Regions from separate parts of the Paenibacillus sp. BT-177 genome, predicted to be linked through region 1. Evidence: riboswitches for the same ligand, from Rfam matches in the RefSeq annotation. Region 1 holds a riboswitch; each other region holds the start of a gene.
What was found. A riboswitch is a leader RNA that binds a small molecule or an ion and turns the genes downstream of it on or off. The one in region 1 is predicted to bind thiamine pyrophosphate.
Positions count from the first base shown of each region.

Region 2: it holds a riboswitch for thiamine pyrophosphate, as region 1 does, so the genes downstream of both, thiC (phosphomethylpyrimidine synthase ThiC) here and OIU26_RS00110 (thiamine phosphate synthase) in region 1, are expected to answer to the same signal.
Region 3: it holds a riboswitch for thiamine pyrophosphate, as region 1 does, so the genes downstream of both, OIU26_RS22830 (ABC transporter substrate-binding protein) here and OIU26_RS00110 (thiamine phosphate synthase) in region 1, are expected to answer to the same signal.
Region 4: it holds a riboswitch for thiamine pyrophosphate, as region 1 does, so the genes downstream of both, tenA (thiaminase II) here and OIU26_RS00110 (thiamine phosphate synthase) in region 1, are expected to answer to the same signal.

Region 1 covers NZ_JAOYTP010000001.1:31,816-34,944, forward strand. The annotation lists gene thiO (glycine oxidase ThiO) at 1-912, opposite strand, end outside; gene OIU26_RS00110 (thiamine phosphate synthase) at 970-1,563, opposite strand; TPP riboswitch at 1,895-2,003, opposite strand; gene OIU26_RS00115 (ABC-F family ATP-binding cassette domain-containing protein) at 2,089-3,129, opposite strand, start outside.
Region 2 covers NZ_JAOYTP010000009.1:41,906-45,034, reverse strand. The annotation lists gene OIU26_RS21055 (IclR family transcriptional regulator) at 255-998, shown strand; TPP riboswitch at 1,116-1,227, shown strand; gene thiC (phosphomethylpyrimidine synthase ThiC) at 1,411-3,129, shown strand, end outside.
Region 3 covers NZ_JAOYTP010000011.1:62,296-65,424, reverse strand. The annotation lists gene OIU26_RS22840 (bifunctional 2',3'-cyclic-nucleotide 2'-phosphodiesterase/3'-nucleotidase) at 1-303, opposite strand, end outside; gene OIU26_RS22835 (pyridoxamine 5'-phosphate oxidase family protein) at 521-955, opposite strand; TPP riboswitch at 1,226-1,335, shown strand; gene OIU26_RS22830 (ABC transporter substrate-binding protein) at 1,532-2,575, shown strand; gene OIU26_RS22825 (hypothetical protein) at 2,611-2,748, opposite strand; gene OIU26_RS22820 (MTH1187 family thiamine-binding protein) at 3,091-3,129, shown strand, end outside.
Region 4 covers NZ_JAOYTP010000005.1:86,458-89,586, reverse strand. The annotation lists gene thiD (bifunctional hydroxymethylpyrimidine kinase/phosphomethylpyrimidine kinase) at 1-147, opposite strand, end outside; gene thiM (hydroxyethylthiazole kinase) at 144-989, opposite strand; gene tenA (thiaminase II) at 1,015-1,704, opposite strand; TPP riboswitch at 1,839-1,941, opposite strand; gene OIU26_RS16615 (NAD-dependent malic enzyme) at 2,012-3,129, opposite strand, start outside.

The DNA.
Region 1 (3,129 bases):
TTCCTGTACACGCGGCAACCAGGCAGATGCACGTGCTAACAACCCCTTTAAGCCTCCTACGGTCACCTCTTTGTCATATTGATGCGGAAGACTCGTGGCACCAATCCAAAGCTCGTTATTCTGTTTAGGCACGAGGTAAATATCGTCAGCATAAATGGTATAATCCAAAGGATGATCCTTCAAGGAGACTGCTACCGCTTCGCCCTTGACCGGGTATAGTGGATAATCAAACCCAATTTGTTCTAGCAATTTCAAGCTGTCCAAGCCTGCGGCAATCACGACCTGATCACAGGAAAAAAATCCACTATCCGTTCGCACACCGCAAACTCGACCATCCTGTATGACCAGTTCCTCAGCTTGAGTTCCAGACCATATTGTTGCTCCCAGCACCGCAGCTGCCCCTGCATAAGCACGGCAAAGCTGGACAGGAGACACTTGTGTCTCCTTTGATCGGTAGATAGCCCCAATTACTTGATCTGCCAAGCCCGGAATCCGTCGGTCCAACTCCTTGGCATCCCACCAAATGGCACGATCATCCTCTCGCATATTCGCAGCATTCCAGCGTTTTTGGCCCTCTGCTTCCGAACGAAATGGGGTCACAAATCCTCCTGTACGAAAGTCCACTGAAATACCCGATAAACGTTCCAAATCACAGACAAGGTCAGGGAATGCATCTCGACTTGTACGGGCAAATCGTGCCAGCTCAAGGTCTGCAAACTCTTCACTTTCCGCTGCCAGCATTCCCACCGCTGCTCCTGATGCTCCCTCACCAGGGATCCATCGTTCCAGCATGATCGTACTACGTCCCTCCTTAGCTACATGATAAGCAATGGAACTGCCGATCACACCTCCGCCTATGACCAAGCATTCAGCGTGTCCTATCGCTTTTTTCTCTGTATGTGTCTTTGACATATGTTCCGTGTCTCCTCTCCAGTAAGCATTCTACTTTCCCTTCGTCTCGTTTTCTTGCTACAGGTCGTGAACTACAAGATCTACCATTCGCCTATATTCCATCGCTGCTGCAACGGGTGACTTTGCTTCCCATATACCAGACATCACCGCAATTCCGCTTGCTCCAGCATGATAAAGCTCTGGAACATGATGGGGTTGTATGCCTCCCAGCGCTATCACCGGAATGTCCGACAATCTGCAAATGCGTTCAAGCTGTGCTATACCCCGCGGTACAAGACCGGCTTTACAATGGGTCTCATATACATGACCAAATAGTACATAGTCTGCTCCAGCCTGCTCGGCGGTCTGCACCTCCTCCAAGGAATGTACAGACACTCCACAGCGTGTACCCTCTGAAAGTAGACTTTTCGCATCCACCACAGATAACCCATTAGCTGGAAGCTGGACAGCTCCTGCCGAGGTAAGTAAAGCTACGTCCACGCGGTCATTTACTACAATTTGCCGCAAAGGAACTTCCTGCTTGATCATGCTACGAGTCAAAGAAAGCAAAGCAGAGGCACCCTTCTGTTTCGAACGTGCGTGTACATAATGAATATAAGCACAAATAGCGGCAGCCACTTGGGGTACATTCACACAGGAGACACTTTCCATCGTAATTACGTGTAATTCGATCTCATTTTCACCTCACTTGGACTAAAGAATATGAACTTGTGTTATAAAAAAAATCGTATTAGCTGAATCTATATTGTTTTAGCTCCATATTGGGTAATATCATACGGAGCCAGCCACATGTACCAGCAATAATGAAAGGAGATTATATGTAAATCCGTCTACGGAAACTCGAACAAATGAAGATGAACGAAACGCAAAAAGCCACTTCCCAAAGGAAGTGGCTTGACAAACGTTCAAAATCAAACGGACTATTATATCCGTAAACGTATATCGTTCCCTGCGCAAACAAAAGTAAAGAGCTACTACCTTGTTTGTACAGTACTCACTTCCCTACGCTGGCATAACCCAGATCAGGTACAAAGGGTCCGAAATCCATTTATTTCGTCTCAGCCGCATGGGCGGCTCCCCTAGTGTGACTATTTTATTGTATCAGCTAAAGATAGCTTAGCATATTTTCCTAATTCTGCAAACCCCACCTTGTGTTAAATCTGTCAGAACTGGATTTCAGTTAACTTTACTAGACCACTCTTCTACATTCCACGTTTTGGTTACCCAATCCTCGTAAAAGTCCGGTTCGTGGGATACAAGCAATACGGTCCCTTTGTATTCCTTCAAAGCGCGTTTGAGTTCATCCTTTGCTTTGACATCCAAGTGGTTGGTAGGCTCATCAAACAGTACCCAGTTGCTCTCACGCATTAACAGTTTACAAAGGCGGACTTTAGCCTGTTCTCCACCACTAAGCGCAGACAAAGGCCGGGTGATATGCTCATTCTTCAAACCACAGCGCGCCAAATGCGCTCGTACTTCATGCTGATTCAAATGCGGAAATTCATTCCATACATCGTCAATCGGTGTAATTTTCTCCGCCTTTACTTCCTGTTCAAAATAAGCAGGCTGCAAGAAATCCCCTTGATAGGTTTTTCCGCTGATTGGAGGTATTTTCCCAAGAATGGTTTTGAGCAACGTAGACTTACCAACACCATTGCAGCCAACAATTGCGATCTTTTCGCCACGTTCGATCGTCATGGACATTTTAGGCAAAAGAGCATGAGTGTAGCCAATTTCAAAATCAATACCCTCAAAAACCGTTTTCCCGCTCGCACGAGCTTCTTTGAACTGAAAGGTTGGCTTTGCAGCTTCTTCAGGCTTATCAATACGTTCGATCCGATCAAGCTGCTTTTCACGGCTTTTTGCACGGCCTGATGTAGATGCGCGCGCTTTATTGCGCTGAATAAAATCTTCCTGTTTCTTAATATATTCCTGCTGCTTCTCATATGCATCAATATGCTGTGCTTTGTTCAGATCCGCCATTTCAAGAAACTTTTCATAGTTAGCTGAATAGCGGGTCATCTTAGCAAATTCAAGATGGTAGATTACATTAACGACTTGGTTCATAAATTCAGTATCATGTGAGATGAGGATAAAAGCATAGGGATAATCCTTCAAATATCGCGTAAGCCATTCAATATGCTCCACATCCAAATAGTTGGTAGGCTCATCCAGCAGCAATACATTTGGCTTTTCCAACAGCAACTTAGCAAGAAG
Region 2 (3,129 bases), on a different contig from region 1:
TAGGTATAATTCCACTTGAAAATAGTAGGGTATGTCCGTATAGATACCTATTATCGTATGATGGGTATTATCCAAAGTCAACGTCTGAACCGGAAAAGTAAAAATGATGCAAAGAATTGTCGATGTTTGTTCTTGTTCTGTAATATGGTTGTCACAAAAACATCGGTTTACAGTAGCTGCGACTATTCTATATAATTTATGTAACCATGTTTCATAGTGTGAAACGAATATGGATACAAGAGGAGCGGTTCACGATGGAAGACCGTAAATTAACCGTCCGCGCTGTAGAGCGTGCACTTGATATACTGCTGTGTTTTACCGCAGAATCTGATCTTGGTCTAACGGAGATTGCCTCCCAAATTGGTCTACATAAAAGCACCGTTCATCGTCTTTTGACTACGCTAGAGGATCGGGGATTTGTCGTTCGGAATGCCGAAACGGAAAAATATCGGCTTGGTTTTCGCATATGGGAGCTGTCCACGCATCTGTCCCAAAGCGATGAGCCGGCGGTGTTGTTACAGCCTGCAATGGAAGGACTGCGTGATCGCTTAGGGGAAACGGTCAGCTTGTACCTGCGGGATGGAAGCATGCGTATTCGCATACAAGCCGTGCAGAGCAATCAGGCGATCCGCAGGGTTGCGCCTGTGGGTGCGCGTATGCCGCTGGCTGTGGGAGCCTCCAGCAAGGTGCTGGCGGCCTTTATGCCGCCACAGGAGCTGGAGGTACTGCTAAGCAGTGAAGAATGGCCTCCCTCGGTAGATCCTGAGGTATATAAAGCCCAGCTGCAGGACATTCGTGAGAAGGGGTATGCGACTAGCTATGAAGAACGTGAGCCAGGGGCTGCGGCTGTGGCCGCGCCTATTGTGAACCGAAAGGGACAGGTCGCGGCGGCTTTATCTGTATCCGGCCCGGTCAGTCGACTTGCACCCGAGACGCTGCATGATTTTGCTCCGGTTTTGATCGAAGCAGCTAAGGAAATGGGGCTTATGCTCCCGTAACAGTAATCAATACAAAAGGAAATCATACAAGGGTTGCCAAAGCTATAAATTTAAAGTAGTCTGATAGAGATGGCGGGTTGTCTGTTATAGCCGCCAATTCATGTGAATAGAAAGTATCACAGTTACTGGGGGAGCCTGTAATGCGGGCTGAGATGGAATCGGGCAAGATTCCGGACCCTTTGCACCTGATCTGGATCATACCAGCGTAGGGAAGTAATCGGCCATTGAAATGTATACGCAGCTGCTGTCTGCGGTGACGCATAGGGTTTTATTCCATGTGCGCACTGTCTGGATAGCTGTCTCGTTTGATTAGCCGGTTCCCTAGGGAACCGGCTTTTTTGCATAGATCAGCGCCACCCTGGGAATGGTTCCGGATCGGTGTGTCATTTCAACGATACGGGAGGAATGGATCATGAAATCGATGGAAACCGAAGGAACAAAAGAAACAGGAGTGAAATCAACAACAGTAGAGAAGACAAGTGCGGAGCAAGCCAGTAGGGTTAATTCTTTCCCAGGGAGCCGCAAGGTGTATATTCAAGGTTCTCGGCCGGACATTGCCGTGCCAGAGCGTGAAATCGCGCTGCATCCCACACATACGCCGCAGGGAATAGAGTATCATGAGCCACTGCGTGTGTACGATACCAGCGGTCCGATGACAGATGAAGCCTATCAGGTGGATATTCGTCAGGGCTTGCCACCATTACGGCGAGCTTGGGCACTGGAACGGGGGGATGTGGAGGCTTACGACGGCCGTACCGTCAAGCCGGAGGATAATGGACTGAAACCCGGCTCCAAACGGGAAACAGTGGAATTTCCCGGTGTGACCAACCGTCCGCTTCGGGCTTCACAAGGGCGCACCGTGACGCAAATGCATTATGCGCGGCAAGGGATCATTACGCCTGAAATGGAATTTGCGGCGATCCGTGAAGGAGTGGAGCCCGAGTTTGTACGGCAGGAGTTGGCGGCTGGACGAGCCATTTTACCTTCAAATATCAATCACCCGGAAAGCGAGCCCATGGTCATAGGGCGCCATTTTCACGTGAAGATCAATGCAAACATTGGAAATTCCGCGGTTACGTCCTCCATCGAGGAGGAAGTGGAGAAGATGACCTGGGCTGTACGCTGGGGCTCAGACACCGTCATGGACCTGTCCACAGGCCGTAATATCCATACGACACGCGAATGGATTATTAGGAATTCACCCGTACCGATTGGGACGGTGCCGCTATATCAGGCACTGGAAAAGGTGAACGGCGAAGCAGAGAAGCTGACGTGGGAGCTGTATCGAGACACACTGATTGAGCAGGCGGAGCAAGGAGTGGACTATTTTACAATTCATGCGGGTGTATTGCTGCGATATATACCGATGACGGCGAATAGAATGACGGGAATTGTATCCCGGGGCGGGTCGATTATGGCAGCCTGGTGCCTTGCGCACCATCAGGAGAACTTTTTGTATACGCATTTTGAAGAAATCTGTGAAATTATGAAAACCTACGATGTGGCCTTTTCTCTCGGGGATGGTCTGCGTCCGGGTAGTATCTATGATGCGAATGATGAAGCACAATTTGCAGAGCTGAAGACGTTGGGCGAGCTAACGCAAATCGCATGGAAGCATGATGTCCAGGTCATGATTGAAGGGCCGGGACATGTCCCTATGCACAAAATCAAGGAGAATGTGGATTTACAAATGGAAATTTGTAAGGAGGCTCCCTTTTATACTTTAGGGCCGCTGACGACGGATATCGCACCAGGATATGATCATATTACCTCAGCTATCGGGGCGGCCATGATCGGTTGGTTCGGGACGTCCATGCTGTGCTATGTTACGCCGAAGGAGCACTTGGGTCTGCCGAACAAGGATGATGTCCGCGAGGGAGTTATTACCTACAAAATTGCCGCACATGCTGCCGATCTGGCGAAGGGCCATCCACGTGCACAGCAGCGGGACGATGCTTTGTCCAAGGCGCGTTTTGAATTCCGCTGGCGCGATCAGTTCAATCTTTCGCTTGACCCTGAGCGGGCCTTGTCCTACCATGATGAAACACTACCGGCAGAGGGGGCCAAGGAAGCACACTTTTGCTCGATGTGCGGTCCTAAGTTTTGCAGTATGCGTATCACACAGGACATT
Region 3 (3,129 bases), on a different contig from region 1:
TAATGGATTGCCTTGCAGCAAATCACCATTATCGAACAACATACTGTTTCTTGTTTCACTACGTGCCTTCTGGATCAAACTAGCTGTACTAACCAAGCCATATTCGTTGGTTTCTTTGTCCGAATAGTAGTCATAATTCATCAGTGCCCCATGAATATCCGTTGTCTCCATGATCCGCAAATTCACCGTAGCGCTATCGCGAGAGTCGCTAGCTGCCCAAGATGGAGCGGCTGAAAACACCAGTAGGCTACAAGCTACAACTGCTGCTGTAAACCCTTTAAACCAATTTTTACGAAATAACAAAATATACCCCTCCTTATTAAGGTGTATGCCTCATATACATACTTTTGCACATATATGTAAGCTTTGAACCCACCATTCCTATTTTAATCCAACGCCAGACAAAAGAGTAGTCATTTGCTTAAAATATTTATGAAAAAATAATTATTTTTCGCATAAAAAAGCCAGTAAATCTCCTGAAAAGGTTGGAAATTTACTGGCTTGTCCGTTTATATTGTTTCTATTTCGTCCACACCTGGCGCTCTGTTTGTTGACCGACGTACTCAATACGAGTCGGATTGACGTCTAAAATGACATAATCGGGATCATCAGGTCCGGAAAACCACTTTTTCAGAGAATCATTCCACACTTGCTTGCGCAACCCCTCATCAGCTGTAACCTGGACGGTAGCCTCCACTTCCAAGACTTCCTTCGTGCCACCCACTTCATAACCCAGCAGCAGATAAGCATTCGGATTCTCCTTTAGCTCTTCCACTTTATGTGTTTTGCGATCCGTCGCCAGATGAATGTTCATTCCAACGTTAAAAAGGGCCATATAGCGTACTTTCGGTTTTCCGCCCTCTACCGTACCTAACGAGCAAAATTTGTTGTTATCCAAAGCCTTCACAATAGCTTGTTCCAGCTGACTGCGATCCAATGTCTCCGTTTTACCCACAGTACAACAACTCCTTTTTACGAATTAGAATTCTATAGAGTCTATGCCACTTGGCACCAGCTCTCCTAAACATACAGTGTAGCTGTTCTGAAAATAACATGACCAGAACAGATCTGAATGATTCATGTTCATTTTCAGATCAAAGCTCACAGTAAAAGTGTACCCTGTCGTTCGGCAAATGAACCGTGAGCGCTTCCTTAAGGCTGGACAGACCCGCCTTCAAGGCATATAATCGTCGTAGTAAACCCGAATAAACGAACCCATTAAACCATACAATGCCAGGGGTGCTGGAATCGGCCGGCTGAGAGTGTGTCCCAAGACACTGACCCTTACAACCTGATCTGGGTAATGCCAGCGTAGGAATGCTTAAGCAAGATGTGCCTTTTATTAAAACAGGACATCCCTTACTTTGGTATATACAAGCGCAAGCGTCCCGGAATCCCGGGACGCTTTTTTTGTTGAAGATGAAGTTGTTGGAAAGATTGCATTCCGGCAGATGTTATTTTTGTGAAAATGGGGAACATAAGCTGTCTGATTGGACGGACAACGGGTAATTAAAAAGGAGAGAACACAACGATGAAGCGCATGAAAATGTTAAGCCTGGGTCTAATCAGTCTGTGGCTCATGGCTCTGACTCTGACCGCTTGCGGCGGCAATCCCCCTACATCTCAAAAGGAGGCTCCTGCTGCCGACACTTCAACGTCTACCTCGGCAAAGGGGCTCAAAGATGTTAAAGTCGTGCTCGACTGGACACCCAATACGAATCACACAGGACTCTATGTCGCCAAGGACAAAGGATTTTACGAAAAAGCAGGCTTGAATGTTCAAATTGTTCAACCAGGCTCAGGCGGGACCGACCAAATGGTTGCTTCGAATGCTGCACCTTTTGGTATCAGCTATCAAGAAGGCGTCACTCAGGCTCGCATCCAAGGCGTGCCGCTCGTATCCATCGCTGCGGTGATTCAGCATAACACCTCTGGCTTCGCAGCCCCGGTAGACCGCGGAATTAAAAGCCCGAAAGACTTCGAGGGTAAAAGCTACGGCGGCTGGGGTTCACCTGTAGAAGAAGCGGTCATGAAATCCATCATGGATTCAGACCAAGGTGATGTGAGCAAAGTGAAGATCGTCAATATGGGCAATGCAGACTATTTTACAGCTGTGAAGCGGGATATTGACTTTGCCTGGATTTTCTACGCATGGACCGGGATTGAGGCCAAGCTTCGAGGTGAGCCATTGGATATGCTATATGTAAAAGATTATTCCAAAAACCTCGATTACTATACACCTGTAATTGTGAGCAATGAACAGACGATAAAAAATGATCCTGAGCTGGTTAAGGCGTTCATGGACGCTACCGCGCAAGGCTATGAATACACTATCGCCCATCCAGAAGAAGCGGCAGATATCTTAAGTAAAGCTGTGCCAGAGCTGGACAAAAAACTGGTACTCGCTAGTCAAAAATGGCTAAGCCCGCGTTATCAGGACGATGCCGCGCAATGGGGCGTACAAAAAGCGGAGGTATGGAAAAACTACTCGGACTGGATGTATGAACGCAAGCTGCTCAGCAAACCTTTGGAAGTCGATAAGGCCTTCACAAACGACTTCTTGCCCAAGCGTTGATCTTGTAAATAGAGCTTGAAGTAGCCTTTGTGCCACTACGCGGACGGATGATGCTTTCCATCGCCACCGCCCCCGGATTTCCGGATTAAAGCATCAGCAGGGTAGAAATCCGGGGACAAAAGCGACCGCTTCGCTTGTACAGCACCATTCCGTCCGCTTCGTTCTCGCTCCACTTGGTTTATTCTTTAGTCTCATAGTATCTAAGCGTAAAAGCAGGTGTGCATGTGTGTAAAAATGCCACACAACCCTGCTTTAAAAATAAGGTGCTTATAAGGCGGTTGGCAGCGTAGCGATTCATTTGAATCTTGAGAAGCGAAGCGTTCGCCTGAAAGCTTTCTTTAGGAAAGCTAGCTTCGGAAGCATATGCTCAGGGGGATTCTTACCTTTAAAATTTAATTCAAAGAATCCCGCGGCAACAGCGATCGTAAGATCAAATGAACCGTGAAGCGGTCTCCCCGCCTTAAACCAATTTATTTTCCTAATAACTTAAACAAAAAAGGACAGGTGAAATTCGCATGGCTAACACATTGCTCAGTATTCAAGTCATCCCTAAA
Region 4 (3,129 bases), on a different contig from region 1:
GGTATTTTGTACCGTAATGGCTGTAATAGCCGACATGCCGTATACGCCAAGCTCCTGAAAGGTTTTGAGATCGGCTTGAATTCCGGCTCCGCCGCCGCTGTCTGAACCGGCAATCGTCAGCGCTCTCGGTACATGCACGCCTCTCATCGCGCACCACCTGCTGTAGTTGTTCCAGCTTCACGGATCGTGACATGCCCCTCCAGGGAACCAGTATGTAGTTTGGCAAGCTCGTCGAGAAAGGCTATTTGGAAGCTGCCTGGCCCCAGTTTTGCGGTATGTGCTGCGGCTCGGGAAGCTGCTGCACCGTAAAATGCCAAACCTGCTGTACCTGCGAGCAGCAGGTTGGATTCAATTGCTGCAAACGCACCCAACACAGAGGTCAGCAGGCAGCCTGTTCCGGTTACCTTCGTAAGCAGCGCGTCTCCGCCACTAATCAATCGTACTTCGACCCCATCGGTGATGACGTCCTCTTTTCCAGTGATGACAACCATGGTATGGAGTGTTTGCGCAGCCCGAACTGCCAGATCGACATTACTGCTGTCAGCACTGTCGCCTGCATCTACCCCTTTAATCTCTCGGACTTCTCCGATTAGATGGGCGACTTCGGCTGCATTGCCTCGCACTAGTGAGATTTTAACTTCTTTTAGGATCCGCAGTGCTGACTCGGTTCTAAAGCTCGTCGCTCCCGCACCAACCGGATCCAGCAGAACTGGAACACCATGAGCATTCGCCGATTGTCCAGCAATGATCATGGCATCTACCAGCTCGCGGTTCAGCGTACCGATATTTAACACGACGGCGCCCGCTATTTTTGCCATATCTGCTACTTCCTCGGGTGCATAAGCCATCACCGGGGAAGCGCCCAGCGCATACAGGCCGTTGGCTGTAAAGTTGGTGACCACCACATTGGTTATATTATGAACGAGGGGGTTGCTATTTTGTACCTTTGTCAGGAGATCCGAATAACTTTGTTCCCATATACTCATCATGTTTATCCTCTCTCATCTCTACTGATTATTCCAAGACCGTAGCGCGCATCTGGACGGGCCATTGTTCCTGCTTATAAGCCATATCCCAGAACATATATTCCAGCTGGCAGCTTAGCATAAAATGCTCAATCATCCGCTCTTGCTCGGCAGCCGTGGCGACATTCGCCCAAGCATCCACACGCTCGCGATATTTGGATGTTACATCTTCAATCTGGTTTCCATAGAAACAAATCCACTCATAGAATGGATGAGACTCGTCCGGTCTTACCTCATCCATTAGCCTGCGTCCAATCTCAAGATATGTCCAGGGACATGGCAACAGCACGGCCATGATTTCTCCAAGACTACCTTCATGTGCGACTGTCAGCATATGGCGGATATAATGATGAGCGGACGGAGCGAGTGGATATCCCTGCATCTCTTCATAGGTGACACCTGCGATAGCACAAAAGTTTTGATGTGGATGAACCTCGCTGTTGAGAATAAAAGAGATCTGTTCGTTAAATACAGCCATATCCTCCCGGCTTGTGCTTTTGGAGATCGCGATGCCGTAAATCCGCATGTAGGCGTTCAAATATTCAAAGTCTTGTTTTACATAGTGAATCAGCTGCTCCCTTGTTAAATTTCCTTCAGCAATACCTCTCACAAAGGGATGCTCATAAATGGCTTGAAAAATGCCATCCGCCTGCCGACGAAGTTCTTGCGAAAAACTCATTTCCCCACCTCCAATAAAAATGGAGAACAAGAAGTCCCGTAAGATACAATTCTCGGAACAACGCCAAAAAGCCGCCCCGAAAACTGGAGCGGCTTCAACATAGGTTCAATGCGCAAAAAACGCTTGAAACCTTATATACGAAGGCTCCACTTTCCTACGCTAGTACGAACTAGATCAGGTTCAAAGGGTCCAAGATTCATTCTTGTCTCAGCCATAGTGGCTCCCCTAGTGGACTTTCCTATTCTTTTGACTAATACTGTACATTCGTTCCTAGGTTATGTCAAACTGCTTTGATTCCGGTCAAGGATTAATGAGGGTGCTGGATTACACTTTCCACGGCTTTGACCCTTACATATTCCGGTTTCCACATCGCATCCCGAATGGCTTGTTCAATATCTGAAATGTGTGCCTGAGCTACCTGATCCTGAATTGCAGCCTTCGCTACCGCAACCGCAACCGCGAACGAAACATCACGTAATTTTCGGATATGGGGCAGCAGTGCACCGCCAAGTTCATTCGAATCTACGGCGTTGGCAACGGCATCAGCTGCTGCGGTAAACATAGAAGGGGTAATTCTTTTGGCCTTGACCACAATTGCGCCCAGGCCTAGCCCCGGGAAGACAAAGGCATTATTCGCCTGTCCAATTTCAAACTTCGTACCGTTATAGGTGACGGGCTCAAAGGGACTTCCGGTAGCAATCAATGCTTTGCCATCAGTCCATCGTATCAAATCTTCGGGTACCGCTTCAGCAAGGTTGGTAGGATTAGACATGGGCATAATGATCGGTCGTTCCACATGCTTTACCATTTCCTTGATAATCTCTTCAGAAAAGGCACCCGCTACACCGGAAGTTCCAATCAAGATTGTGGGTTTTACCTGACGGATGACCTCCAGCAACGGTATTTTATCATCTTCCGATCGGGCCCATGAGCTGATTTCTTCCTTTTTACGCACATATGGTTTCTGATAATCCAGTACATCTTCCATATCGTCTGTTAACAGCCCGCGATAATCATAGGCCCAAAATGCCTTGAATGAATCTTCTTCAGGAAGCCCGTCCTCGATCATTGCACCCCGTATTTGGTCGGCGTTACCGATTCCTGCTGCCCCTGGACCAAAGACAAGTAGTTTTTGTTCACGTAGCGGAGTTTTAGTGACACCTACCGCCGAAACAATCGCAGCTAATGTCACTGCTCCTGTGCCCTGGATATCATCATTGAAGGTGAGAATGTTTTGACCGTACTTCCCTATAATGTGTCGTGCGTTCACGCTACCCACATCCTCCCAATGCAAAAGCGCCTTCGGGAATTGTGTTAACGTTTTGCTGATAAAGGTATCAATAAATTGATTATAGGCTTCCCCGCGAACTCGTTTGTGCCGGTTTCCGATATACAGGGGATCATTCAGCAGCTTCTCGTTATTCG